DNA from 3 places in the Pseudoalteromonas sp. SR44-5 genome. Region 1 is predicted to be linked to each of the others. Evidence: predicted binding sites of a transcription regulator. Region 1 holds the regulator's gene; each other region holds the start of a gene.

Region 1 (7,827 bases):
ATTTAGCACTGGGTAATATTGTTGGCTCAAATATATTTAACATTTTAGCTGTGTTGCCACTGGCTGGGATTATCAACCCTTCAATTATTGATCCTTCAGCTGCAAACCGTGATGCCTTAATAATGATTGGTGCCACCATAGCCCTTATTGCTATGTCCTTGAGTTTTAGGGGCACAAGACGCATTAATAGAGTTGAAGGTGGCCTGTTATTGGTCGCGTTTTTAATCTATCAAGGTTATATTTTCAGCCAAGTTGCTTAATGCTAGCCACAAAATGGATAACACAATGACGCAGTTAAATTTTATTGAACAAGGTAAGCGGGTGCTAGAAATAGAGCGCCAAGCACTGCTTGATATAACCCAATATCTAGACGAAAACTTTAATCAAGCTTGCCAATTGATGTATCAATGTCACGGTAGGATCATAGTAGTCGGTATGGGGAAATCAGGGCATATTGGTAATAAAATTGCTGCAACACTGGCAAGCACTGGCACGCCTGCGTTTTTTGTCCATCCGGGTGAAGCAAGTCATGGTGATTTAGGGATGATCACTCGTGATGACGTGGTTATGCTTATTTCAAACTCAGGCGAAACCAGCGAAGTACTGAATATTATTCCGGTTATTAAACGTATTGGCGCAAAAATGATCGCCATGACAGGTAACCCTGAATCATCAATGGCAAATTGGGCTGATGCTCATGTATGCATCAAAGTAAGTCAAGAGGCCTGCCCATTAGGACTCGCTCCGACTGCAAGCACGACTGCAACACTTGCGATGGGTGATGCAATAGCCGTTGCTCTGCTAGAAACCCGTGGCTTTACCGCCGATGACTTTGCGCTATCGCATCCTGGTGGTAGCTTAGGTAAACGTTTACTATTGTGTTTAAAAGATATTATGCACAGTGGCCCAGCAACGCCTATGATCAATGATAAGCAATGTATCAAAGATGCATTAATCGAAATGTCGGCAAAAGGCTTAGGTATGACAGCTATTGTTGATGACACAGGGCAACTTGCAGGGCTTTTTACTGATGGTGATTTACGGCGAATTTTAGAGCAACGAATAGATATTCACAGTACTTTGATAAGCACTGTCATGACCCGCTCTTGCACTACTGCAACTGCTGATATGCTTGCCGCCGAGGCACTCAATATCATGGAGAATAAGCGTATCAATGGCTTAATTGTAGTTGATGATAAACACCACCCTATTGGTGCTCTTAATATGCAAGATTTGCTCAAAGCAGGAGTTTTATAATGCAGTTTGCTGACTTATATCAGCCACTTTCAGATGATGCTCGCGAGCGAGCACAAAAAATCAAACTCCTGATCTGTGATATCGATGGGGTGTTTTCAGATGGTCGTATTTATCTTGGTAACCAAGGTGAAGAACTCAAAGCGTTTAATACTAAAGATGGCTTTGGTATCAAAGCACTGATCAATAGCGGTTTTGAAGTTGCCGTGATCACCGGTCGTCATTCACAGATAGTTCAGCAACGGATGACTAGCCTGACAGTACCGCATATTTACCAAGGCCAAGAAAACAAGTTGCAAGCTTATCAACAGCTCAAGGATAAATTGCAGTTAAGCGATGAACAAATCGCTTACATAGGCGATGACGGACCTGACTTGCCGGTAATGGAATTGGTTGGTTTTGCGGTGGCAGTAAATGATGCGCATCCACTAATCAAACGCATTTCACATTATACAACCATGCTACCTGGTGGCTTTGGGGCGGTGCGTGAACTCACTGATTTATTAATGCTCGAAAATGGTAAATCATTAACCAGCGAAGGCACGAGCTCATGAATAGTGCGCGTTTAATATTATGCGTATTATTTGTCGGCTGCATGGTATGGCTGTGGTATCCGTATTTTTATCAAAGTACCGCCATAAAACAACACCAAGAAGATATAATAGCAAAACCTGATTATACTGCGGTGGCATTAAAACAAACCGCATTTGATGAACAAGGTAAAATTAGCCACAAAGTAACAGCTGCAAAAATGGAACTCTACCAACAGTTAGGGTTCACTTACTTTGAACAACCTATTTTTACACTCTATAATCAACAGCAGACGTGGCAAATTAATGCCGATGAAGCCACCTTATATGAAAATCATCAATTAATTTTAGAAGGTAATGTGGTTGCTAAAAACCTGACCAATAATGCCATGATTGAACATATAAACGCAGATAATATTCAGGTTGATATTGAACTACAAACCATGAGTTCAGAACAACCAGTTGAATTAATCGGACCAAATTTAAAAATCACTGGGCGCGGTCTCCATGCCGACTTAAAAGCCGAAGTGGTAGAACTAATTAACCATACGCGAACCATATATTATGACCAATAAATTTGCTCACTTGCTTGTTATACCAAGCTTATTCATTGCTTTTGCAAGCTTTGCTGAAAATACGACACCACCTGCAGATCAAGTCTCTATCAGTGCTGACACGCAGCTTGCCCAACTGAAAGACAATATCGGTATTTTTGAAAAAAATGTTGAAATCATTCATGGTAACCGCCGTATCAAAGCGGATCGACTTGAAGTCCATAAGCGCGAAGATTTAGGCGATAACAAACAACTACTTGTCGCAACTGGCAGTCCGGCTTACTTTGAAGAAAAACAAACTGATGGCACAGTAATGAGTGCCAGTGCTGATGAAGTCCGTTACGATGTCGCTAAGCGCTATTTAACCTTGGTTGGCAATGCACAAGTCACTCAGGCAGGTCAAAAAATCAATGCCAAAAGCATTACCTATGATATGGACCAGCAACTGATCAGTGCTGAAAAAGGCGCAAGCTCAAGCGATCGTGTGCACACCATTTTGGTACCAGTAGACAGTAAAAAAGACAAATCTAAAGGGCAGCCATGAGTACATTAAAAGCTGAATTTCTAGCAAAAAGCTATAAAGGTCGCCAAGTTGTAAAAAGCGTGGGTTTAGAAGTTAGCGCAGGCAGCATTGTTGGCTTATTGGGTCCTAATGGCGCTGGTAAAACCACCACCTTTTATATGATTGTGGGTTTAGTTCCAAGCGACAAAGGTAAAATCAGTATTGATGATAATGACATCACCTTACTGCCAATGCACAGTCGCGCACGGTTAGGGATTGGCTACCTGCCACAAGAATCATCCATCTTCCGTAAATTAACTGTTTATCAAAACCTGATGGCTATTTTAGAAACTCGTAAAGAGCTGAATAAACAAGCCAGAGAAGAAGCGCTCGACAGCTTACTTGATGAGTTTAGCATTCAACATATCCGCGACAGCCAAGGTATGGCATTATCTGGCGGTGAACGTCGTCGAGTTGAAATTGCACGCGCTTTAGCCGCAAACCCAAAATTTATCTTACTTGATGAGCCTTTTGCTGGCGTTGATCCTATTTCAGTGTTAGATATAAAGAAGATTATTGAACACCTTAAAAACCGTGGTATTGGCGTGCTTATTACCGACCACAATGTACGAGAAACCCTTGATGTTTGTGAAAAAGCCTACATAGTTTCTCATGGGGAGTTAATTGCATCAGGTACCCCTGAGCATGTACTCGCCGACCAAACAGTCCGCGATGTTTACCTGGGCGAGCAATTTAGGCTATAAAGCCACGCTCGGCTAAGTATCTGCTAGACTTAACGATGATAACAATAAAAGGATTGTTAGAGATACATGAGGCAATCACTCCAGCTGCGCATGGGCCAGCAACTTACAATGACACCACAGCTGCAACAAGCAATTCGCTTATTGCAACTCAGTACATTGGATCTCCAGCAAGAAATTCAAGAAGCGCTCGACAGCAATCCATTGTTAGAGCTAGAAGAACATGAATATTCAGACGACACGGCTGGTAAAAACGAACAAAAACAAGATAACGATGACTTAACCGTTAGCGCATCAGCAGACGACAAGCCAAGCGAATATGAACAAGAAAGTAGCGAAGCATTAAGTAAAGAGACCTTAAGTGACGAAATGGCTATGGACGTCACCTGGGACGAATACATGAGTGCTGCGCCAAATACGTCATCTGGGCCAATGCCTGAAGATGAGTCAATTTATCAAGGTGCCTCAACTGAAACCTTGCACGAATATCTAATGTGGCAATTACAACTCACACCTTTTAGTCCAACCGATGAAGCCATTGCCATTGCGATTGTTGAAGCCGTTGACGATTCAGGTATTTTAACCTTGAGCTGCGAAGACATCGCAGAAAGCTTAAATCAAGGTAATAACGAAGAAGAAATCGAACTCGACGAAGTGCAAGCAGTGTTAAAACGCATTCAGTTGTTTGACCCTGTTGGTATTGCTGCGCGCAGCCTACAAGAATGTTTATGTATTCAATTAAATCAATTTGATCCTGCAACTCCTTGGATTAGCGAGACAAAAATGATTTTAACTGATCATATCGATTTATTAGCTAGTCGTGACTATCGCACTTTGATGAAAAAGACTAAGCTTAAAGAAGATGAACTAAAAGAAGTAATGACACTGATCCACAGCCTTAACCCAAAGCCTGCGGATACCATAGTACGCGAAGAATCAGAGTATGTTATTCCTGACGTTTCGGTGAAAAAAATTAAAGGTCGCTGGGTGGTTGAACTCAATCCAGACAGCATGCCAAAAATTAGAGTGAACAGCCAATATGCGGCGATGTCACGCTCTGTAAAATCAAGCACTGACAGCCAATTTATACGCTCGCATTTGCAAGAAGCTAAATGGTTTATTAAAAGCCTAGAAAGTCGTAACGAGACGTTACTCAAAGTAACCAACTGCATTGTTAAACAGCAGCAAGGATTCTTTGAGCATGGCCCTGAGGCCATGCGCCCTATGGTACTAAACGACGTTGCCGAAATGGTTGAGATGCACGAATCAACAATTTCTCGTGTAACCACCCAAAAATACATGCATACCCCTCGTGGTATATTTGAGTTAAAATATTTTTTCTCGAGCCATGTAAGTACTGAGAACGGCGGCGAATGCTCATCGACAGCCATTCGAGCATTGATCAGAAAATTGATCAGTGCAGAAAACTCAGCGAAACCATTGAGTGATAGTAAAATTGCAGATATATTGGCAGAGCAAGGTATCAAAGTAGCTAGACGGACTATTGCAAAATACCGCGAGTCACTGGCTATTCCACCGTCAAATCAACGTAAAAGTTTGATTTAAGGCGTAAAATCACAAGAGGAAAATGCTTATGCAACTAAATTTAACTGGTCGTCATGTAGAAATTACTGATTCATTAAGAGACTATGTAAACAATAAGTTTGCCAAGCTTGAAAGGCATTTTGATCATATCAATAATGTCCATGTCATTCTTGATGTAGAAAAGCTAAGCCAAAAAGCAGAAGCCACATTACATGTCAGTGGCGCTGAATTATTTGCCTCAACTGAGCACCAAGACATGTATGCAGCCATTGACGGACTAATCGACAAACTTGACCGTCAGGTAATTAAACACAAAGAGAAGCACGCTCGACACTAACACTATGAAATTAAGCTCACTTATTTGCCAGGACTGCAGTAAAGCTGCGGTCCTTTTTAATAGCAAAAAACGGATCATTGAATTTATCAGCCAATTGGCTCATGAACAACTTCCTCAGCTATCACAACAAGAAATCCTCAACGCACTACTGTCGAGAGAAAAACTAGGTAGTACGGGTATTGGTCGTGGTATTGCTATTCCTCATGGCCGTATGAGTGGTGTTGAAAACCCGCTAGCAATAATTATAGTGAGTGAATCACCGATTGATTTTGATGCGATAGATAATCGCCCAGTTGATATATTTGTAGCTCTCATCGTGCCAGATGGTGATAGCCAACTTCATTTGAAGACGTTAGCCACAATTGCTGATAAACTCAACGACAAAGATTTTTGTAAACAACTACGTAGCGCAAAAACAGACCAAGATTTGTATCACGTAATTGCTGCGCAATCGTAGCCAAATGAAGGAGAATTTACATGGAGTTAATCATCATCAGTGGGCGTTCTGGCTCAGGTAAATCTGTTGCTCTGCGTGTAGTAGAAGATCTTGGCTATTATTGTGTAGATAATATTCCGGTAAACTTATTACCTTCATTAGTGCGCAGTGTCTCTGATAATTATGACAAAATTGCCGTCAGTATTGATGTCCGTAATTTACCGAAAGAGCAGGAAGAATTTAACGATATTCTTGAATACTTGCCTGGTTTTGCAAATCCGACGCTATTTTATTTAGACAGTGATGATCAAACCCTGATCAAACGTTTTTCTGAAACTCGCCGCTTACACCCATTATCTTTGGACTCTTTGCCACTGGATTTAGCTATCAAGCAAGAAAAAGTATTACTTGATGTATTAACTACTCGCGCTGACTTTATACTTGATACCACTGATCTGAGTGTCCACCAGCTTGCAGAGTCAATCCGTGAAAAGATTTTAGGGAAAAAAGATAAAAAACTAATCATTACCTTTGAATCATTTGGTTTTAAATATGGTATCCCAAAAGAAGCTGATTATGTTTTTGATGCACGCTTTTTACCAAACCCACATTGGGAGCCTGAGCTTAAGCCACTTACAGGCCTTGATCAGCCAGTAAAAGATTATTTAGCCAGCCATAGTATCGTACAAAAATTCACTTGGCAGATCCAAACCTTTGTACAAACTTGGTTACCGCATTTGGAGCGTAATAACCGCAGTTACTTAACAATTGCTATTGGTTGCACCGGTGGTCAACATCGCTCAGTTTATCTAGCGCAAACTATAGGTGAAAGCTTCTCGATGAGCCACAGCAATGTGAAAATTCGCCATCGTGAACAAGAATAACAACTCACGTTTACAGTAAGGAATGTTGATGCGTTTAGAAGATACATTTTTAATAAAAAACAAACTCGGTTTACATGCTCGCGCAGCCAGCGTATTAGCGCAATTAGCTGTGCAGTTTGATGCCAGCATCACACTTCATCAAGATGACAAACAAGCCGCAGGCGATAGCGTACTCGGCTTAATGCTATTAGAAAGTAGCCAAGGCAAAGAAGTTAAAGTTGTATGTGAAGGCCCGGACGCTGAACCTGCTCTTGCAGCAATTGGCGAGTTGATCGCACAACGCTTTAACGAACAAGAATAGCTCGTAGTCAGTACCACTAAATTGCGTTAAACTAAATAAAGTCGTTAATTAAACAGACCAAGCGCGTTAATTACCGACAACTGTTACCCTACCTATCAAGCGTATTAATTTTTAAGGACGCCAATGCCAGAAGCTTTTGAACAAGATTACCCACTACAACAACTAAAACAAGTGACCAAGTCACTTAACAGTGGTCAATTTGTTCAAGTAAGGCGTATGTTGGCAAAAACAGCTCCGTGTGACACCGCATTGTTACTCGAGTCATCCCCACATAAAATTCGTACCTTGCTATGGCAACTGGTTGATCCAGATGTACAAGGTGACGTACTCGAAGAACTCTCAGAAGATGTTCGTTTAGGGATCATTGCCCAAATGGAGCCGAAGCACATCGCTGCGGCAACTGAGGACATGAGCCACGATGATCTAGGGGAAGTACTACGTAGCCTACCTGATACCGTCTACAAAGACGTTGTTAGTGCCATGGACAGCCAAGATCGAGAACGTGCAACTCAAGCACTCTCTTATCAAGAGCGCTCTGCTGGCGCGCTAATGAACACTGATACAGTGACCATCCGTCCAGATGTCACTATCGACGTAGTACTGCGCTACTTACGTTTACGTGGTGAGCTACCAGAAGGTACCGATGATCTTTATGTTGTTGATAAACATAACTGCTTTATAGGTGCCATGTCGTTAACGACCTTGTTGACTAACTCGCCAGAT
Region 2 (7,827 bases), on a different contig from region 1:
TTGCAATTGAAGATTGGGATCAAGGCAAGCCTGAGCCACAGACTATGTCGACTTCAAACTTACAAAACCCCAATGATATTGGCTCAGTGCTGGTGCCCTCCCCTGAAATAAATCGTATATTAAAAGGTATGGGTCACAGCGGCAGCCGAATTTGGGTGGTTGATAATCATCACCGCGTGTTAGCGCAGTCAGGATCAATTCATCATGCCGACGGCGTTTGGGCTGATGGGCTTAACGACCAGCCAGCAAAAACCTGGTGGCAACGATTTGAGAAAAACTACTTACATCCACTTTACTATAAAGTACTTACCCGCCCTGAAAATGAATTTTTAGATACCTTGCACGATGTCGCAGCGATGCAAGGCACACATATAGGTAAAGCACTCAGTGGCACACCAGCATCGTCTTGGCGACTCACTCCAGATAACAAAGCGGTTATTTTATCAGCCGCATATCCTATTTGGATCCAAGATAAGGTCATTGGTGCTGTAGTGGCCGAAGAGACTACCAATGGTGTTCGCACATTACGCAACAAATCGTTAGAGAAACTATTTAATGTGATTTTAGCAGTGATGCTAATAGGCACAGTAACGTTATTCTTTTTTGCATCAAGGATCTCCAGTCGTATTCGTCGCTTAAGAGATACCGCAGAGCAAGCCATTGATGCTCAAGGGCGAGTAACTGGCACTATTAATTACAGCGATTCAAACGATGAAATTGGCGATTTATCTCGCAGTTTTGCAAATATTGTAAGTCGCTTAGGTGGTTACACTAACTATTTAGAAACCATGTCGTCGCGATTATCTCACGAACTCAGAACACCCGTTGCGGTCGTACGTAGTTCCCTTGAAAACTTACAAATGCAGCCACAAAGTGAGCTGAGCCAAAAATACCTTGATCGTGCCAGTGAAGGAGTCGAGCGTTTAGGTAAAATAATCACCACCATGAGCGAAGCAACTCGCCTTGAGCAAAGTATTCAAAGCGCTGAAGCTGAACCGTTTGATTTGCGAAATGTGATCAATGGTTGTATGCAAGGCTACCAGCTAACCTATGCACAGCAACAATTTAGCCTTAATATTTGTCCGCAACCATTACTACTTAACGGCGCGCCTGAGTTTATTGCTCAGTTGCTAGATAAACTAATCAATAATGCCTTAGAGTTTAGTGTTGAAGATAGCGCTATAAGTGTCAGCCTTGATCAACATGATAATGAAGCCCTGCTATGTGTCAGTAATCTAGGTCCACTTTTACCCGAGGGATTAACAGAGCATATTTTTGATTCAATGGTGTCGGTACGTAGTCAACAACTGCAGCAGCAACCACACTTGGGTTTAGGGCTTTATATAGTACGTTTAGTGTGTGAATACCATAAAGGCACAGTTAGCGCGGCTAATAATCAACAAGCCGATGGTGTGACTTTTACCGTTCGACTGCCTATTAATAATAATTAAGGATTACATTTATACACATTTTGTACGGTTAATGTTCACTTACAATTCAGTCGCGCAGACATATGCTTACTACTTAACTAAGTTGATAAGATAGGAGGCAATATGCAAGCGATACTGAAACGTGAAGAAATTGATTTTATTTTTGATTTATACAGCTATGAAGATAGTGATGAGTTAAACAGTAGCGAACCTAACTCTGATACTGAAAAACATGACATAACGCAATCAAAAGTAATTTATCAGCCTAGTTGTTTGACCTAAAAGCGGTTTGCTCATTACAATGGCGCACCTTGTAAAAGTACTGCCTAATAATGAAAACTCATTCTGCTAAAAAAGAACTTATTTTATTACCGATCTTACTGATTGTTATTTTACTGTGTATTGCGGGGCATTTTTTACTACAAGCCAGCTTTCAAGATAGCAATGTTACCGAGTATATGCTTGCTGCGTTACCTTTTGCTATGTTTGGCTTAGTGATTATCGCTTTTAAAATTGCCAGTAACAGTGAAGACAAAGAGCGTGCAGAACAAAGTGATAACGGCTAACGCTTGCACCACACACACTCTTGATTATTTATAATATATGGTAACCAAACCAATCGGGCTTAATCGCTTGAGATTGCTCACTCGGGGTTAGCTTGATATGTAATTGACTGTCGAGCAAGTCAATTGCAAAGCAATCATCTACATCATGTAAGTCATCTTTATGAATATGACTTAAACCTGCTAGTAAATCCTCTTTTGCTCTTTGTTTAGCTTCGTCGCTACTACTAGCTACATATAACGCAAAGTCATGCTGCTCAGCCAAGCTATCAGCACAATACGCTCCTAAATTTACAAAGTATAACTGCTGCGATTGGGCCACGGGTTCATCAACCACGGTTACTGCAAAGCCATCAATGTGATTTACCGCCATATAGCTGTCCATGTGCACGCTACTTTTATCACCGACCCACTGCGCTTTTAATTTTGAGTAAGTTTGTTCTATCGATTCCCCAACAACAAAACGAACATCATGCATTTCAATATGGCAGCCCTGAATACGCCCACCTAAATACACCATAAATAACTGCATTTTCTCTCCTAACAAATAGTATCAACGTCAATGTTGTGTTTTTTAATCAATTTATAAAAATCTGAGCGATTTCGCTTAGCTAGTTTTGCCCCTTCTGCCACGTTACCGCCAGCCATCTTTAAAGCATTAATCACATAATCACGCTCAAATTCTTTTTTAGCATCGTTAAGTGAAAGCGGCTCAACATTGCTGGTATTACTATTAAGCGCACTTTCAACCAGCTGTGCTGATATTACTTCACCTGGGGTAAGTGCGACAACCTGCTCTACTACATTTTGTAACTGGCGAATATTACCCGGCCAATCGTGACGTACTAATGCATGCATCGCATCATTGGCGAAACGCTTTTCTTTTTGATCCATACGTTTAGCAATGGTAGCGCTAAAATACTGTGCTAATAAACTAACGTCTTCTCTGCGCTCACACAGTGGTGGCAATTTAAGATTCACAACATTTAAGCGATAGTATAAATCTTCGCGAAATTGCTGATTAGCAATCGCATCAGGTAAGTTTTTATGAGTTGCTGATACAATCCGCACATCAATTGGAATTTCTTCTTCAAAGCCCACAGGGCGAATAGTTTTTTCTTGTAATACGCGCAGTAACTTAACTTGTAAATTAAGTGGCATATCACCAATTTCATCTAAAAATAAAGTACCGCCTTGCGCTTGCTGAAATAACCCTTGGTGGTCTTTAATCGCGCCCGTAAAAGCCCCTTTTTTGTGACCGAATAGTTCTGATTCGAGTAATTCACCCGGTACCGCACCACAGTTTATTGCGACAAACGGACCTTCACTAACATGGCTATGTTGATGAATAGCATTAGCTAGTAACTCTTTACCTGTACCACTGGCCCCCGAGATCAACACATTGACCTGAGTCGGACCTAGTAATTTAACTTGCTCAAGTAAATGCAGCATAGCACCACTGCGGGTCACGATATTACTGTTTGATGCACTTTCATCGGCACTGAGACCATGAATTTCAATCGCTTTTGCTAAACTATCAAATAACTCATCTTTATCTACCGGTTTAGTAATAAAGGCAAAAATACCTTGCTTCGTCGCTTCAACAGCATCAGGAATAGACCCATGAGCTGTCATCATCAACACTGGCAGCGCTGGGTAGCGATTTTGTAACTGACGGTGTAATGCCATACCATCCATTTCATCCATGCGTAAGTCTGTAACCACAGCATCAAACACATTATTTTTTAATAACTGTAGCGCAGCGATACCGCTTTCGCAGGTAGTCACTTGATAGCCTTTAGATTCTATGCGAATAGCCAATAGTTTTAATAAACTTGCATCATCATCGACCAGTAAAATTCGCGCGCCTTGGTTTTGCTCTGTTGACATAATTACTGCTCCTTAGTTTCTTCGCGTAGTAATAGTTGCTGCTCGATGGCTGCCAGTGATGACAGGGTTTCTTGCATTTTATTATTCAGCGCTTGCTGCTGTTCTTTAGCGTTGATCTGCTGTTTTATTTGTTGTTTTTGCAGCCATAAATACTGTTTTATATCATCTGGCCAATAATAAGCTTGATCCAGTTTTAGCAGCTGCGTTAATACTTTTTCCGGTGCTAATACATTATTTTTACAACTAAAATCAAAATAATTCTGAAGCTCTTTAGCACCAATATAAACCGTTTTACTCGCTGCCACTTGAAAACCACCACACGACTTTGCATGCCAACCAATAACCGTTTCGGCAGGTGCATACATAGGATCGGTTTTCGGCCTAGGTTTCGGATTCGGTAAACTATCCTCTTGTGGTGTAGTCACCTTACCCGGTTGTTCAGCTTCAGGGTTGCTTTTATTTACTGGCTGCTCAGTTAACTCACACCCTGCGAGCCCTAAGGTTGTAATGCAAACCACTAAAATGGCATTTAAACGCACGCCCATGCTAATTAACTCCTTGGTTTTTATTGGTTGGAGGGATGATTGGGATTTGAATTATAAAACGACAGCCTTGTGGTTCATTATGCTCAACGTGTAAAGTACCCATCAATTGCTCAACAGACTCCTTTACAATGGTAAGCCCTAAGCCACTACCTTGAGCGGTTACATCTTTAGCATTCTTACCTTGATAAAAGGCACTGAATATATGTGATTTCTCTTGCTCTTTAATACCGGTGCCTTGATCGCTCACGCTCATAGTCAAAGTACGACCAGCTAATGACAGAGCAATATTGACCGCCTGTCCTGCTGGTGAAAACTTTAAGCCATTAGAGATCAACTGAATTAAGATCATTTCAACAAGCTCTGCAGCAATTTCCAGTGGTTGCTCGGGTAACTCACAATGCCAACATAAGCTTTGCTTACGCGCCACTAAACGATGTTCAAAATGGCTGTTTATCTTGGTTATTAATTGCGAGAATTCCAGCTCACTTAAATCTTCTTTGCTGCTGCGAATCGCATTGTAACTAAGTAAACTATCGATCATAGCGCGCAAACGCACCATGCTCTGGGTAATTAACGCCAACACCGCTTGCTGCTCTTTGTTAATAGGCCCAACGATTTCATCGGCGAGTAAGTCAGTGCCCTCAACCATTGACGCTAATGGAGTTTTCAATTCATGGGTAACATGGCGTAAAAAAGTATCTTTTTGTTGCTCTAATTGATGCAACTGCTCTTGCACCCATTGTAATTTATTTCCTAGTTCAACCAACTCAGCAGAGCCTTGTACAGCTATTTTTTGTTGCCAATGACCTTGCCCAAGCTTATCAATAACCGACGTTAATCCTTTTAAGCGGCCACTTATACGCCATAGAAAACCACCACCTACTAGTAAAGTTAATGGGATAAGTGCTATTAACCAATTGATAAATGAGCTTTGCAAAGCTTTTAACTGTTGCTGATTTTTAGTTATTTGCAGCTCATTTTGCTCTCTTAGCCACACTGTTTGACGCGCAATTAATTCACTCACAGGAATAAACAATTGCGCATCTTGTTGTCCTTCAGTAACGAGTTGAGTATGCGCTAATTGCAATACCTGTGCGAGTTGCTGCCATTGCTTAATATACTCCCCCGTAGAGCTTATAAAAGTTAGTTCATCAATGCTTTGTAGTGATGATTGCCACTTATCAACAATCAATTCATCGAGTGATTCGCTTTTCAACACCCAGTTTTGTCGCGTTGCGCGCTCTAAGCTATTGAGGTCTTGCTTAAGATTATTAAATGACTTGGTAATTTGATAATTTTCACTGACGATTTGTTGAGTTACTGCTAGCTGTTTATTCAGCGCATTTAAAAATACAATCACTACCAGTGATAATGGCAGCAGCGATAACAAAGTACTAAACAAAAACTGGCCTATTAAATTGGGTCGCCAACTAAGTAATGCACTGTACTTTTTAGCGAATGAGGCCATTATCGCTACTCCTTTAGTTAAATGTCTGATTATGGAAGGTGTTACTTATACACTAGCTGAATCAATAAGAATAATGAATAAGGCGAACTGTGTAGCGCTATATAAAGCGACTGACGCTAAATTGAAACAACTTAACCAACTGTTTTTTAAAAACTTAATCAATACCCGTTAAAAGTTGTTGCAAAAAAGACACACTGCCCAGTCATTTTTTCCCACTTATTATCATGCCAAAACATTAAGTCACTGATATTTTTACAATAAAAAAATTGGCATCGTTCTTGTAACATCCGCATCAACGACTGTTTATAAGGAAATAATATGAAAATATTAACACCGCTGTGCTTATGCATCAGCCTACTGCTTAGCTTTAACAGCTTTGCCATTGATGTCGAGGCCACCTTCGCAGAACTTGATAAAGACAGTAATGGCACATTGAGTGAAGCAGAAGCATCTGAAGATGCGGTATTACACGAAAGTTTTGAGCAAATTGACAAAGATCAAAATGGTCAAATTTCATTTGCTGAGTTTAAACAATTTTTGCAATAATTTTCCCAAAGGAAACACTGCTATGAAACAACTTATCGCCGCTTTTTCACTGATGTTTTTAGTCATTAGCGCCACTGTTTTAGCATCACAATTAAACGTTAAGTTTGCGCAATTAGATACCGACTCTGACGGACAAATTTCATTGCTTGAAGCCAAGCAAAACAACACGCTATTAAAGCAGTTTACTGATCTTGATGATAATAACGACGAGCAATTATCTGAGCAAGAGTTCGCAAAGTTTAAATTTTAAAAGGCTTTAAAGTATTTGCCATAATCCCGGAGGGAATGTGTAAACGGATTTAATGTTGGGATTTAAATTATGGCAAATGCTTTATTCTTTTTGTTGGTAGGATGTAAATAATGAAAAGCATATTAATAATATTAAGTGTGTCGCTAGCCACCAGTTTTAGCGCAATGGCACTGGATGTAAAGCAACGTTTTGATCATTTAGATAGCAATAAAGATGGCTATTTAACGCATAATGAGCTTGAACCACAACCACAATTGTTGAGTAACTTTAAACGTTGGGACAAAAACCAAGACAATAAAATTTCCCTATCTGAATTTAAGCGTTTTTTAACTAATAATCTAGATTAACGAGTTTCCCCAATGAAATTTTGTACACAACTGGGACTAAGTTTGTTATTTGTCAGTAGCTGTTGCAGTTTTGCAACAACTGATAATATAGCAGAACAATTCAAAAACTTAGACCGCGATAAAGACGGTCTTATCACGCGTTCAGAGTCAGCAAAAGATCCTACCCTGTGGTCTCGTTTTAAAAACTATGACAGCGATAAAGATGGTAGATTATCACTGTCTGAATTTACTCTATATGCAAATAAATGAATAGCTAATTCATCAGCATAGTTGAAATGCACAACGATAAATAATTTATTATATTTAATTTGCAGACTCAGTATTCTCTGTTACTGTTTAACTAACAAAAGCAGAAAAAGAATTCTAACAATGAAATGCTTACTCGCCTGTTTAATCACTTTATCTTTACCTGTGCTAGCTGATACCACGGTGATCTACAATGCTAACGGTTACACTCCAACTTACAGTGGCCAATTACAGCAATTTTCTACACTGGTTATTAAAGATGGCAAAGTAGTAAAAGTAGGAGACGATAAACTAAAAGCGAGTTTCCCTAATGCTGCAGTATTTGATGCCGAGCAACAAACCTTATTACCTGGTTTAATTGACGCCCACGGTCATGTGATAGGACTTGGTAATAATTTAGCGCAACTCGATTTACGTGGCAGTATGTCGATTGCAGAAATACAAAAAAAACTTGCTGTATTTGCTAAAAATAACCAGGGCTGGATTATTGGCCGCGGTTGGAATCAAGAACTGTGGCCTAATAAGCAATTTCCTACTGCTGC
Region 3 (7,827 bases), on a different contig from region 1:
CTGACAACAAAAACACATCTCAAGCTATTGATATTAATTAATTTATTAGTTGGCATGCTTTGTGCTTTATTAAGTTATTAGTAAACTGCATCGTCAGAGACAATTATGAAAATTCAAAACAGCGCATTATTTCAAGAAATGCAATCTATGGCTCTCGAAGCTGGTCGTAGTAATCAAGTAAACAAATTACCGACGCAGGCGCAGCCTACTTCGAGCGCCCAATTTGGCGATTTGTTAAGTGATGCACTCAATACCGTGAATGGCCTTCAAGCTGATGCAAAACAAAAAGTCGTAGCGGTTGAAATGGGCGACCGAAATGTGTCATTAGCGGATGCGATGATCGCATCACAAAAATCATCGGTTGCCTTTGAAGCCACTGTACAAGTTCGTAACAAACTTGTAGAAGCCTATAAAGAAATCATGAACATGCCTGTTTAACTAGGTAGTGGAGAATTATTGTGGCGCAATCTAATCAATCAACAGATCTTGCTTTGGCCGGCGGCGGTATCGACCAAACTGATAATGACGATCAACAAGAACAAAAGTCAGGCTATTTAAGTGCATTAAACGGCGTTGATGTATTACGTCAGGTCACTTTAATTATTGCATTAGCGATTTGTTTAGCGATCGCTATTTTTGTGATTATTTGGGCACGTCAACCAGATATGCGTCCACTTGGAAAAATGCCAACGGAAGAGCTAATTCAAACGCTCGATTTTTTAGATGCACAAAAAATTGACTATCAACTTGATGGCAATGTGGTTTCTGTTCCTGAAAATGAATATCAAAATATTAAATTGTTAATGACCCGCGAAGGTATTGAGCAAGCGCCGAACTCGGGTACTGATATTATCATGCAAGATATGGGTTTTGGTGTTAGTCAGCGTTTAGAGCGTGAACGTTTAAAGCACGGTCGTGAACAACAACTTGCGCGCACGATCGAGGAACTACAAAATGTCACGCGTGCTAAAGTATTATTGGCAATCCCGAAAGAAAATGTTTTTGCTCGTCGTGAGAAAAAACCATCCGCAACAGTTGTATTAACTTTAAAACGTGGTCGTATGCTCGGTAGTGAAGAAGTGGACGCCATTGTTGATATTATTGGTTCAGCAGTGCAAGGTTTAGAGCCGTCACGAGTAACTGTAACAGACCAAAATGGCCGATTACTTAATTCAGGATCGCAAAGTGCGTTAGCTGCTCGCTCACGTAAAGAATACGATATTGAACGTAAACGTGAACAAGAATATCTAGATAAAATAGATGGTATCTTAATGCCAGTTATTGGCATGGGTAACTACACTGCACAAGTCGATTTAAGTATGGACTTTAGCGCGATTGAAGAAACTCAAAAACGCTACAACCCTGATTTACCAGCGGTACGCAGCGAAACCACTTTTGAAGAAAACAACATCGGCGGGTTAGCTATCGGTATTCCTGGCGCGCTGACAAATCAGCCCCCAGTGGATTCGAATATTCCTGAAGTTGCCGGTCAAGGTGGTGCAGGCTCTGGTTCATCACCCAGTCGCACTCATAAAGAGGCGACACGTAACTATGAACTTGATACTACTATTTCCCATACACGTCAGCAAAGTGGTGTTATTCGTCGAATTAGTGTGTCTGTGGCAGTCGATTATGTGGCAAAAGTGGGTGAAAATGGTGAAACGACTATGGAGCCTCGCTCAGTTGAAGCACTGTCAAATATTCGTCGTTTACTGCAAGGTGGTGTGGGTTTTGACTTACAGCGTGGTGATGCATTAGAAGTAGTGACAGTACCGTTTGTACGTGAACCGATGGACTTAGCTATTGAAGTACCACTGTGGGAACAAAACTGGTTTATGAAAGTTGTGCGTTTAGTGCTTGGCGCATTGGTTATTATAGTGCTAATCATGGCGGTGGTTAAACCTATGCTGAAACGCTTGATTTACCCAGATGATACCCTTGAAGAGTATGATGATGATGCGCTTAGTTCTGGTGTAGATATTGGTGATAACACCCTAGATATGCTAAATAAAGATTTTGATTCTGCTTCGGTTGGCTTCTCAAGTGATGGTACACTACAGTTACCAGACCTACATGGCGATGAAGACTTATTAAAAGCTGTTCGTGCCTTAGTAGCAAATGAGCCAGAACTCTCCTCACAAGTTGTGAAAGCGTGGTTAACTGAAGATGACTGATCAAGAACAAAAACAACTGCCAGCAGCGTTTGATGTTGATAAATTAGACGGTGTAGATAAAGCCGCAATTTTATTGCTAAGCTTATCCGAAGAAGATGCAGCGCAAATATTAAAGCACCTTGAACCTAAACAGGTGCAAAAAGTGGGTATGGCAATGGCGGCGATAGATGATCTATCGCAAGCCAAAATCAGTGCCGTGCACAATTTATTTATAGAACAAATACAAAGCTTTAGTACGATTGGCTTCCAATCAGAAGATTTTATCAAAAAAGCGCTTACTGCGGCACTTGGTGAAGATAAAGCGGCAAGCCTGATAGATCAAATTGTTATGGGATCTGGTGCCAAGGGTCTTGATTCATTGAAATGGATGGACTCAAAGCAAGTTGCCAATATTATTCGCAATGAGCATCCGCAAATACAAACTATCGTTTTATCGTATTTGGAGCCTGAGCAATCGGCCGAAATTTTAGCGCAGTTTCCTGAAAAAGTGCGCTTAGATTTAACCATGCGCATCGCCAACCTTGAAGAAGTTCAACCTGCGGCTTTACAAGAATTGAACGAGATCATGGAAAAACAATTTGCCGGACAAGCTGGTGCGCAAGCTGCGAAAATGGGCGGTTTGAAAGCGGCGGCTGATATTATGAACTACCTCGATACCAATATTGAAGGTCAGTTGATGGATTCAATCCGCGAGCATGACGAAGAGATGTCGCAACAAATCCAAGATTTAATGTTCGTATTTGAAAACTTAATGGATGTTGATGATCGTGGTATTCAAGCTATCTTGCGTGAAGTCCAACAAGATGTACTGATGAAAGCCATCAAAGGCACTGATGATGCATTGAAAGAGAAAATCCTCGGCAATATGTCAAAACGGGCTGCAGAGATGCTTGCTGATGATTTAGAAGCAATGGCACCTGTGCGGATCAGCGAAGTTGAAGCCGCGCAAAAAGAGATCTTATCTACGGCACGTCGTCTCGCTGATTCAGGTGAAATTATGCTTGGTGGTGGTGGTGGTGAGGAGTTCTTGTAAACCATGAGCAAACCTACTCAATATCAAGGTCGTCCTTTACGTGCCAGTGAAGCAGTTGATGAATTATTAGAAAACTGGCCAATTCCAGATGTTACGCAAGACACTCGAAAATTCGATGGTCGTTCAACGGCGTTTGGTACACCGCTGGCCGATTTATATCGTAAAGAGCTTGAAGAAAGTGAACAAGCACTAGAGCCCGAAGAGCCTGAGCTGCCTTCGTTAACGATGGCTGAGCTGGAACGAATTCGTCAAGATGCCTACGAAGAAGGCTTAAAACAAGGCCACGAGCAGGGTTATATTGATGGTTTTGAAAAAGGCGTAGGTGAGGGAAAAGAAGCCGGTTATAAAGAAGGCATTGAGCTTGGTAAAACACAAGGTCAAGAAGAAGTAAAACCACTGATTGAAGAACAGCTAACGGGTCTAAAAGCATTGTTGGATAGTTTGTCAGCGCCATTAGCTAAAGTCGATGATGACGCCGAAAAGCAACTTGTACAGTTAACCGTAATGCTAACCGAAGCGTTAGTTTATCAAGAAATTAAAACCTCCCCTGAAATTATTTTGCAAAGTTTAAAGCAGTGTATCGATGCGTTAGCCAATGAGCAGCAAAGTGTGCGTATTCATTTACACCCTGAAGACATTGAACTGGTTAAAAATAGTTATGGTGAAGCTGCACTAGCTGAAAACCATTGGCAGTTAGTTGCAGAGCCGACTTTAGATCGCGGTGGTTGCCAAGTAAAAACACCACAATCATCTATTGATATGACTATAAAAACCCGCGTCAAAGAAACGTTGGATAGTTTTTTGCATAGTAGTGGTATCTAACGCTATTTTTGGTTTGCAATGAGTTCTCAACCACGCCCATTAAGTGAACGTTTACAACAGTATCAAAAACATATTCATAGACCAACGCCTGCTGTTGCGGGAATTTTAACCCGTGTTGTAGGGTTAACATTAGAGGCGAAAGGATTACGCGCGCCAGTTGGCAGCCAATGTAAAATTGAAACCATGCATGGTTTTGTTGATGCTGAAATTGTTGGTTTTAATGACCAGACGCTTTACTTGATGCCAAATGACCATATTTCTGGCGTACTACCTGGTGCGCGAGTGATCCCACAAGTAAATGATACCGGACTGCCTGTTGGTATGTGTTTACTTGGTCGTGTTGTTGATGGCTTAGGGCGTCCGTTGGATGGGCTTGGAGCTATTAAAGCAGAGCATTACTTAAAATTTGCACAAAATTCCATTAACCCATTATCTCGACGACCAATTACGCAGCCGATGGATGTTGGCGTACGCGCTATTAATTCAGTGATAACTGTTGGCCAAGGCCAGCGCATGGGGCTATTTGCAGGCTCAGGCGTGGGTAAGTCGGTATTACTGGGTATGATGACCCGAGGCTCAGAAGCGGATGTAATAGTTGTTGGTTTAGTGGGGGAGCGTGGCCGCGAAGTAAAAGAATTTATCGAAGAAATACTCGGTGTGGAAGGGCGTAAACGTTCTGTCGTAGTTGCCGCGCCCGCCGATGCATCGCCATTAATGCGATTAAAAGGTTGTGAAAGTGCGGTAACTATCGCGGAGTACTTTCGCGATCAAGGTTTAAATGTTTTATTGCTACTGGATTCTGTAACGCGTTATGCCATGGCGCAGCGCGAAATAGCGCTTGCGGTTGGTGAACCACCGGCGACTAAAGGTTATCCGCCTTCAGTATTTGCAAAGCTACCCGCGCTGGTGGAACGTGCTGGTAATGGCGGCGAAGGGCAAGGCTCTATCACAGCGTTTTTTACTGTACTGAGTGAAGGGGATGATATGCAAGATCCGATTGCTGATGCGGCGCGAGCCATTTTAGACGGTCATATCGTGTTATCCAGAGAGCTCGCTGACAGTGGTCATTATCCTGCTATTGATATAGAAAAATCGATTTCACGGGTGATGCCACAAGTTGTCTCAGAAGCACATATGCAACAAGCGCGAGTGTTAAAACAAGTGTATTCAATGTTCCAGCAAAATAAAGATATGATTACTTTAGGTGCTTATCAAAAAGGCACCGACCAAATGCTTGATCAGGCCATTAATATGATGCCAAGAGTGAATGCATTTTTACAACAAGGCATGAAGGATGTGATCAGCTATGACGATGGCCTACAAGGGCTTGCGCAATTATTAGGACAAGCATAATGGCAACCAATAAGCTCAGTTTATTGCTGAAAATAGAAAATGATAAAGAAGAAGCTTTACGGATAAATTATTTACAAGCGCAGCAAAACTTGCAAGGCAATCAACAAAAATTGCAAGGCTTGAATAACTTTCGCTTAGAATATACTCAGCAATTACATGTAAAAGGAAAGTCCGGTTTAAGTAGCGCCGGGTTTAGTCAATATCATGCTTTCATTGCCAAAATCGAAGAAGCCATTCGTCAACAAGCGAATACAGTTAGTACTGCTAAACAAGTTGTCTCACAACGCCAAAGTTTATGGCTGAAACAGCAGATTAAGGCTAAAGCGGTTGCTAAGTTAATAGAAAAACAGCAACTTAAAGCGAATGTGATCGCACAAAAAAATGAACAAAAAATGCTTGATGAATTTTCCGCAAATCAATTTTACCAAAGACGTCGCGTTTTATAGCCTATTGCCCAAAATAGGGTTATTTATTAATTCAAATCAGCTTAGGCATATTATTTGCTTGTTTAATGTAATAAGTATTTATTCTGGCAAACTGCGGCGGCAAATTGCCACTTTTAATCTAGGTGAATTATGGCTATTAGTGATCTTTCAGTGTTTATCTCAACTGAGCAGGATGTTCAGTTAAATAAAAAAGACAGTGCCAAAGCTGCTGGTGCAGCAGATAAAGAAAGCACTGATAGTGACTTTTTTAGCCAATTACAAAGTGCCAATAATGCTGCGGAAACATCTATAAAGGTTAATTCAACGGGTGCTGAGCCTCGTTCAGCTGAAGCCGTAATTGTTGCTGAAAAAGCACAAGAAACGTCTGCTGACAACAGTGATGAAAATGCGATGTCTGGTGATGCAATGCTTGCGCAAATAACGGCGGCTAATAACATGGACACTCGGGTAAATAATACGCCAACTGTCGAAAATTCCTCATTACTTTCAAAGTTGGGGAAATACAGCGAGGAAAAAATAGACCCTACGCTTGTTAAAGTCACTGGAGCCCGTCCAATTGATGATGTTACGCCTATTATTGATACAGAGACTCCTGCTACTGATGATCCGATTGCACAATTAGTCGATAAACAGCTAAAACCATCGTTACTTACAGAAAAAAAGGTGCTGGCAGAGGCAATTGATAAACAACTTCAGCTAAAGGGGAACACTCCGCCTGATGATGCAGTTACTCCTATTATTGATGATATTCAAGTCGCAAAAGAGACATCGCAAAATAAAGCGATGGCAATGCAGCCAACAATCCAACAAGCAGTTGCGACTACAACTACGTTAAAAAGCGGGCAAGTTGACAATGACGCAGCTCAAATAATTGCTGCTGGAAATACAAGCCAAGGTAAACCACAAGACAGTGAAGTATTAGCTAAAGGTTCCGACGCTATGCTTGCTCAGCAAGGAAAACCTCAACAGAGCGCAGCACTAAGTGCAGATGCAGCAGTTACTAACGTTACTGCTAACGCTAAACAAGCAATCAAAAGTGCCACTGAAGTAGCAATGGACGCTGAAGCGGTTAAAGGTGTTGCTTCAAGCTCTCAAACTGATGTATCAGAAAAAGCAGCTGAACAGTCAAAGCGTAATAATAGTGCTGTATTAGAGCAAATCAGCAAGGTATTACTTAACTCAACGACAACTGTGCAAAAAAATGAAAATCCACTGTTGGCGAGCTTAACACCGGAGCAGCAAAAACAGCTGCAAACTCAGGTTGATGTCATTCGTCAGCAAGATCCATCACCGGCTAACATAACTGACTTAAAAAAAATGCTGGCTGAATTTGTAGCGCTTAATAGTAAAGAAGCTGCAAAACCTACCACTGCAGTTGCGACAATTAACACCGCAGAGCTAACTCAACTAAGTAAAGATATTTCGCTGTTAAGCCCTATGCAAAAACAGGCATTAAGCCAGCAATTACGAAATTTTGTGAGCAATGAGCAGCCCAAAGGGGCTTTATTAACTCAGATCAATAAGGCGATTACTGAATTAGCCCAGCCAGAGAGTACTGAAAAAAGGACTGAGTCAAAAGCTCAATTGACGGTTCAGTCAATGGCAGATAATTTAGCAAGCACTACAACTACCAATAGCAGCACCGCTAAATCAGATACAAATAAAGTATCTGCGCCACAAGATGCACTTATAAAGGCTGCAAGCAAAGAGCAAGAAGTGAAACTGGCAGTACAAGATAATGTTCTAAAAAGCGAGCAATTTGCTGAAAATATTAAAGCAGAGCAAAGCCCTGTGCGCGACAACACATTGGCACGTGTAAATCAATTGTTTGGCCAGCTCACCGGATTAACCACTGCAGTTACAACAGCCACGGCTGTAGAAGGGAGTGAGCAAAGTTATCAACAAGCTTTGGCTGATATGCAAGTAATGCATGCTCAGCAAGCGAGTCCTACATCACAGACAAGACAAATAAATATTGATCCAACTGCGTTACAAGCGT

Evidence for each region. Region 1 encodes sigma-54, which starts transcription at its own class of promoters, with help from an activator protein. Its sites were predicted from a motif close to GTTGGCACGNNNNTNGNNT; they were not measured.
Region 2: a site for sigma-54 is predicted at 6,162-6,180, ahead of H5154_RS01445 (EF-hand domain-containing protein). Genes of this name have one in related genera too.
Region 3: a site for sigma-54 is predicted at 5,870-5,888, ahead of H5154_RS10055 (flagellar hook-length control protein FliK). Genes of this name have one in related genera too.

What each region holds. Positions count from the first base shown of each region.
Region 1 is NZ_JACJDT010000061.1:11,394-19,220, forward strand. It holds gene H5154_RS21015 (calcium/sodium antiporter) at 1-260, shown strand, start outside; gene H5154_RS21020 (KpsF/GutQ family sugar-phosphate isomerase) at 286-1,257, shown strand; gene kdsC (3-deoxy-manno-octulosonate-8-phosphatase KdsC) at 1,257-1,808, shown strand; gene lptC (LPS export ABC transporter periplasmic protein LptC) at 1,805-2,359, shown strand; gene lptA (lipopolysaccharide transport periplasmic protein LptA) at 2,349-2,882, shown strand; gene lptB (LPS export ABC transporter ATP-binding protein) at 2,879-3,604, shown strand; gene H5154_RS21045 (RNA polymerase factor sigma-54) at 3,671-5,167, shown strand; gene hpf (ribosome hibernation promoting factor) at 5,196-5,483, shown strand; gene ptsN (PTS IIA-like nitrogen regulatory protein PtsN) at 5,488-5,940, shown strand; gene rapZ (RNase adapter RapZ) at 5,961-6,803, shown strand; gene H5154_RS21065 (HPr family phosphocarrier protein) at 6,832-7,104, shown strand; gene mgtE (magnesium transporter) at 7,228-7,827, shown strand, end outside.
Region 2 is NZ_JACJDT010000002.1:58,023-65,849, forward strand. It holds gene pdsS (proteobacterial dedicated sortase system histidine kinase) at 1-1,451, shown strand, start outside; gene H5154_RS01415 (hypothetical protein) at 1,554-1,712, shown strand; gene H5154_RS01420 (hypothetical protein) at 1,763-1,996, shown strand; gene H5154_RS01425 (DUF1543 domain-containing protein) at 2,025-2,525, opposite strand; gene H5154_RS01430 (sigma 54-interacting transcriptional regulator) at 2,534-3,883, opposite strand; gene H5154_RS01435 (hypothetical protein) at 3,886-4,428, opposite strand; gene H5154_RS01440 (HAMP domain-containing sensor histidine kinase) at 4,430-5,899, opposite strand; gene H5154_RS01445 (EF-hand domain-containing protein) at 6,215-6,442, shown strand; gene H5154_RS01450 (hypothetical protein) at 6,465-6,692, shown strand; gene H5154_RS01455 (EF-hand domain-containing protein) at 6,803-7,039, shown strand; gene H5154_RS01460 (EF-hand domain-containing protein) at 7,052-7,288, shown strand; gene H5154_RS01465 (amidohydrolase) at 7,409-7,827, shown strand, end outside.
Region 3 is NZ_JACJDT010000014.1:37,703-45,529, reverse strand. It holds gene fliE (flagellar hook-basal body complex protein FliE) at 106-438, shown strand; gene fliF (flagellar basal-body MS-ring/collar protein FliF) at 459-2,174, shown strand; gene fliG (flagellar motor switch protein FliG) at 2,167-3,207, shown strand; gene fliH (flagellar assembly protein FliH) at 3,211-4,029, shown strand; gene fliI (flagellar protein export ATPase FliI) at 4,048-5,382, shown strand; gene fliJ (flagellar export protein FliJ) at 5,382-5,828, shown strand; gene H5154_RS10055 (flagellar hook-length control protein FliK) at 5,958-7,827, shown strand, end outside.